Regions from separate parts of the Heyndrickxia sp. FSL K6-6286 genome, predicted to be linked through region 1. Evidence: riboswitches for the same ligand, from Rfam matches in the RefSeq annotation. Region 1 holds a riboswitch; the other holds the start of a gene.
What was found. A riboswitch is a leader RNA that binds a small molecule or an ion and turns the genes downstream of it on or off. The one in region 1 is predicted to bind cobalamin.
Positions count from the first base shown of each region.

Region 2: linked by a shared signal. The riboswitch ahead of MHI39_RS14925 (acyl-CoA thioesterase) and the one ahead of MHI39_RS01495 (hypothetical protein) in region 1 are both predicted to bind cobalamin.

Region 1 is NZ_CP152029.1:268,223-271,440, forward strand. Features, by position in the region: gene MHI39_RS01490 (ABC transporter substrate-binding protein) at 96-1,040, opposite strand; gene MHI39_RS01495 (hypothetical protein) at 1,042-1,587, opposite strand; cobalamin riboswitch at 1,817-2,010, opposite strand; T-box leader at 2,120-2,334, shown strand; gene aspS (aspartate--tRNA(Asn) ligase) at 2,394-3,218, shown strand, end outside.
Region 2 is NZ_CP152029.1:2,940,882-2,944,099, reverse strand. Features, by position in the region: gene MHI39_RS14935 (MFS transporter) at 1-67, shown strand, start outside; gene MHI39_RS14930 (MgtC/SapB family protein) at 308-979, shown strand; cobalamin riboswitch at 1,088-1,270, shown strand; gene MHI39_RS14925 (acyl-CoA thioesterase) at 1,516-1,953, shown strand; gene MHI39_RS14920 (thiol-disulfide oxidoreductase DCC family protein) at 2,032-2,424, opposite strand; gene MHI39_RS14915 (GbsR/MarR family transcriptional regulator) at 2,617-3,171, opposite strand.

The sequences.
Region 1 (3,218 bases):
TTATCTTTATGATGTTCTTTTCATGAATTCTGAAAGTACTATATTGATTATAGCTAAAGTTAAAAGCTGGAGTGATCAACACTCCAGCTTTAGTCTCATTTAAAATATTCTGGGTACGCCATTTTAGCAACTAATTCAACCGCTTCAGCAATTCTTGGGCCTGGGCGCGACATGATATCCGAGTCCAATTGGTATACTCTATCCTTATTAATCGCTTCTATGGTTTCCCATCCTTTACGAGCTTTGATTTCTGCTACAGGGCCTTCGATATAATCGACAGTTGTTGCAATGATTTCAGGATTCTGCTTGATGACTGTCTCTTCTGAAACCTTGATCCAACCTTCTTGATTCCCAAAGATATTCTCTACACCAGCTGTTTGGAGGATTTCTTGTTGGAATGTGTTTTTGCCTGTTGAATAAATATCAGGAGATGGGCTTATTTCAAAATATACGCGTTTTGGTTTTTCGATATTTTTTAATTTATTTTCGATATCATTTATATGAGTGCGAATATTGGTAATAAGTTCTTCCCCTTTTTCTTTCACACCCATTACTTCTGAAATTTGTTGGATATCACCATAAACATCCTCAAAGGAAGAAGCAGATTGTATGACAAATACAGGAATACCTGCATCTTCAATTGGTTTTAAGGCATTTTCATCTCCGATTGTATAAGCAATGACAATATCTGGTTTTAGTGCAATAATTTTTTCTGTATTAATGGTAACAGAGTCCGATACACGTTCAATTTTACTTGCTTGCTCTGGATAATTATCATATTCCGTTGCGCCAATTACTTTATCTCCAGCTCCAATGGCAAAAAGAATTTCAGTATTACTAGGCTGCAATGAAATGACCGTTTCAGGAGCTTTTTTGAAGGAAACTTCTTTGCCCGTATCATCCTTCACGGTATACACTTTTACTTGTTCAGGTGTATCCCCTTTTTTAGGTTCATTGCTGCTCTGATTGGATTGGCAGCCTGCTAAGAAAATGATTAACATGATAGCTGTTAGCCAATGAAACAAATGATATTTCTTCAAGTTATTTCCCTACTTTCTTTTTTATCGGTCTTATTGGATAAGATTTACTGACAAATTGGATTTCTTCAACACCTTTATCCTTGTTTACATAGACCGCCATGTAAAATAGGACATTAGCTAGTAGATTCGTATAATTGAATAAGATATCCGGAACCTCTCTTTCAAGACTTACCTTATGTAAAGCACGAACGGACTTTTTTGCCTCACTTCTACATACATGTAGAGCACATGCAGCAGCCGTCCCTTGTGGAAGTACAAATCGATCAATGCGACCATCTGTTTCCGTAACATAAAAATCATACATGCTGCTTAGACGATTTAAATCTTCCTCGCTAATGGCAAGCTTTCCGCGTACAGATCCATTTAGATGATAGGCCATTGGAAGCAAGTACATTAAATCTTCATAAACAATAGGAATATCCTTTGTTAAGGAAGCAGCTTGTCCAATACGCGTTGTTAATGAATCTGTTCTAATTTCGAAATCAACGGTTGAAGCGGATTCGCGCATAAAGGGATAGCATAAATAACGTAAGTCTTTTTTTACCATGTCTTTTTCTCCTAATCTTAAATATTTTAAATGCTTACCTCATAACACTTCAGAAAAAATTCGTCTGGTTTCGATCTATATAGTTTCATAACGAGGATATCAATATACTTGTAAAATAGAACACAAAAAAACCGCCCAGATAGAATTTGGCCGGCGGGAAAATGATCCTTTATTAAACGATATGAAGAACCAATCGAGCTGCCATAAAATCTCTTATCTTCCGAAGAGCATGTTACGTTCAAGAATAGGCAGGTCTCCTGGCTTGTGCGTCAATTTACTTTAAGAACCTTCCCGTTTTCGATGTTGCAAACAGTGGTTTACTTCTTATTTCATCGGCACTTACAGTTGCGGAAACAGCTTCGGTATCACACCGAATTCCCTATTAATGCTAATATCTTAGCAACCTATTCCCTGCAGGTATTCACTTACTACAAGTGTACAATGAAGAGAGTGAATAATGAAGCATTTTTTTATACTCTGAATAGGTTGACATTTTCCTTTCGTAAATATATAATCTTCTACAATCAAAATATGGAAATCAATGATCGGAAGGAAATGATAAGTCCTTGATTATAGAGAGCGTTTGGTTGGTGGAAAAACGCATCAAGGTTATCATGGTGACATCCGTAAGTGCTGAAAGAAATGCTTAAAGGCAAAGTAGAATCAGACGGTACCACTCGTTATGTGGAATGAGAGGCTGGTAAAAAGGCAATCTGGGTGGTACCACGGAAAAAATTCGTCCCTATGTTTATATAGGGGCGAATTTTTTTATTTGATTCTTTATCAATGAAAAGGAGGAAGTCAAAATGATTCGAATAGTAACGACGGAAACACCTTATAAGGCTGGTGAAACGGTAAAATTATCGGGTTGGGTTCACAAACAACGTTATTTATCAAAAGTTACCTTCCTGTTACTTCGGGATAGGGGCGGGATTATTCAATGTATTTTGGAGAAAGAATGGTTAAATTTCAAAGTAGAAAATGAATCAATTGTTGAGATCATCGGGGACGTTGTTGAATCAAAGAAACAAAAATTGGGCGTAGAAATACATGTGAGAGATATTAGAGTGATCAATAAAAGTCAAAAGGAGATCCCATTTGAAATCAATCAATCGGAATTGAAAGCTGGAATGGATCATCTTCTTAACCATCGTACCTTATCTTTAAGACATGAAAAAAATCAAGCCATTTTTAAAATTCAAAGTGTATTATCACAGTCATTTGGCGATTTTTTTACATCACATGGATTTACACGAATTTTTACACCAAAAATTGTCTCTCAGGGTGCAGAAGGAGGTGCAAATGTATTTAGCCTAAATTATTTTGGGAAAAACGCCCATTTAGCACAATCACCTCAATTTTATAAACAAATGATGGTAGCAAGTGGTTTCGAACGTGTTTTTGAAATCGGGCAGGTATTTCGAGCGGAGGCACATCATTCATCAAGACATTTAAATGAATATGTTTCTCTTGATGTTGAAATAGGATTTATTGACGATGTAAAAGAAATTATGGAATGGGAAACAGATGTACTTAAATATATGATCTCACGTGTAAATGACCAATGTAAACGGGAGTTAGAAATTCTTGATGTTAAACTTCCGTGTATAACTGAGATTCCGTGCTTAACT
Region 2 (3,218 bases), 2.6 Mb from region 1:
AGGATTATCTGTGCGTTTAGGAACGATTGCCAAAAGAAAATTGCAACTTTCATCGCATAAGTTATAAATTAAATGCAGGATTTCTATTTTAAGAGCTTGCAACTAAGTTCGAGTGTATATTTTTATACACTCGTTTTTTTATTTTTTAAGTAGGATAAACTAATAAAACATATATAAATAGATGTAACTTAGTTTTGCTAGTGAGATTGAAACCTAATCAAACCTTTAGAAAGGAAAAATGAATCTATGTTAGATTTGTAATAGCATAATCATCAAAGCCATAAATTAATGGGGAAAGGGGTCATATATAATGATAGAGCTTGAATTAATTGCAAGACTTGTAATTGCGGGGATATTGGGAGCACTTGTCGGATTTGAAAGAGAAAAGCGTTATAAAGAAGCAGGATTACGTACCCATTTCCTTGTGGCCGTCGGAAGTGCATTAGCAATGATCGTTTCAAAATATGCATTTTTTGATGTTGTAAATAGTGGAACAATTGAATTAGACCCAAGCCGAATTGCGGCAGGAGTCATCAGTGGAGTTGGTTTCTTAGGTGCAGGTACCATTCTTATACAACGTCAATCCGTTCATGGGTTAACAACTGCAGCTGGACTTTGGTCAACAGCTGGAATTGGATTAGCGATAGGTGCAGGCATGTATATTGTAAGTATTTTTGGAACGCTCTTAGTATTAATTGCTTTAGAAATTTTAAGTAGATTATTTCAACCAGTTTTTCCGAAGTTTCATAAATTAACGATTCATGTTCGAACAAATGAAGCGATTTCTGCGGCACTCACTATTTTATCCGAAAATCATTTAGATGTGAAATCGTACCAGGTAAAAGTAACGTCAGTTGATAATCATCCACTTTTTGTCGTGGATTTACAATTAAAATCAAAGAAGTTGAAGAAAAAGGAGACTGAAATATTAAAAATGTTGCAAACGATTCCTGAACTGGAAAGTATAAAATTTGATTAAGCAACAGAAAGAGAACAAATCGTTCAATATTTTTCACTTAATCTTTAAAATTATAAATTGTAAGTCAATTCATAATATATTATGATAATTCTATACTACTATAGTGAAATATTTGCCGATAAATATGGTGTTTGCCAAAAATTAAAAGGGAATCTGGTGAAATTCCAGAACTGTACCCGCAACTGTAAGTGTTGACGAAATAAGGATAACCACTGTCCAATTTTGGATGGGAAGGACTTAAAGTAGAATGATACACGAGTCAGGAGACCTGCCATATTTATAGCGACTTATTTTCCTCGGGAGTTGGGAAGATTCGTACACATTGGTAGATTAATAGACAATTAATGATTTGGTCTGTTCTGCTATCAGCGTATTTTTAGGACTGGCTAACAATATGTGATTTACCATTTAAGATAGGTAAAACATCTATTTTATGTTAGGGGAATCTGTCTTAAGAAAAATGGTCAGTACCTTTAATTTTAATTTCTTCTCTCCTGTACTTCATAGTGGTAAATATACATGAAAGTGGAGAAATGATGGAGAAAACAATTTCTGTAAATGTATCAAGAACCTATCAAACTAAACTAGTATTACCTCCAGATACGAACCATATGGAAACTATTTTTGGAGGAACCATCTTATCGTATATTGATGAAATTGCTGCTATTTCAGCAATGAAGCACTCTCGAAAAGTCGTAGTAACTGCGTCAATCGATGCTGTTCATTTTGTTTCCTCTGCAAAAGTTGGCGACATTTTGACTTTAGAGGCATTTGTCCTTTCAACTGGGAGGACATCAATGAAGGTTTATGTAAAGGTCGAGTGTGAGAATTTAGAGGAGGAAGAAAAACGATTAACAACTACATCCACCTTAACAATGGTAGCACTTGATGAATACGGAAAACCGACACCAGTGCCAAAAGTTATGCTGGAAGCTGATTGGGAAAAAGAGTTATTACTCAAAAAACAGCCTTAAAATATTTGTATAAAAAATGGAGTCGTTCTTTACATTTATATGACGACTCCATTTTATTTTTATCATAATGATAGGTTACTATAATAAGAATCTTTCCTGATCTTCCTTTGATGGGATCATACAGCTATCCCTTTTACCAAACCAGCGATAACGATTTTTCGCGATAATATCGTAGATCAAATTTCTTATTGGTAGTGGGATAATTCGAAAAGCATATCCCCATTTCCATAATCCATTAAGACTTCGGCAAACTCGTAATGCCGCTTCCGATTTTGTGTACAATTTGCCACCCTCAATAAGTACAAAGCTGTCAATTAAGCTGTTTACTCTATACTCCATTAATAATTTTTCCCCAACTTCGCTTTGAAGAGAAGCAAATTTAAAATATTTATTTTGGTCCCTTTTTATAATAAATTGTACGCTTCCATTACAAAAATTACATACTCCATCAAATAGTATAATTCCAGTCAATTGGTCACCTTCTTTTATAGGATGAAAGGAAATAATGAGAGTGAAAAATTTTATAACGTTTATATTTATTTTAACTTAGAAAAAAGCTTAATAAAAAGCAGTAGATTTTTACATGAAAACTACTGCTTGAAATATTTTCTATGTTTTATTTCAATATAAAAAGGGTATATTACCACGGAGCTTATATGTTAATTATTTTCCTCTCCATTCAGTGGTTTTCGGCACATGCTCGAATATTTCACCACTTTCAAAAAAGTCAACTAAACGAGTAAGCCATTGATAATAATCCGACCAAATTTTCATTTCCTTTAATAATTCATTGATTTGATCTTCTGCTTCCTGTGATAATTCTTCATTATCTTTTAACATCAGCAGCTCACGTGTTAATTTTTTTTCAAAAATTTTATTGCGGTTAATCGTTTTTCTCCAATTTGAGGTGAAAATTGAAATAAAGGTTTCGTAATAATCTGTTTCTACATCATAAATATCTTTACGAACCCCTTTTTCAAAAACTTTTTCAGCAATATTAATATCTAGCATCTCTCTAACAACTTGACTCATTCTTGTTTTACTCATTCCAGTTGCAGTGGATAGCTCATCTAATGTCATTGGTTTTCTATTCATATAAATAATACCAAGAATACGACCGACTGTAGGGGAAACTCCATACGTCTTCATATTATCAGCAATTTTTTCAATATATTGTTCCTTAGCTTGATCAATGACTCGCAAGTGCTTTTCTTCCATAGGTAGTTTGCTCCTTTAAATACCTCATATACAAAGTCAATGTATCA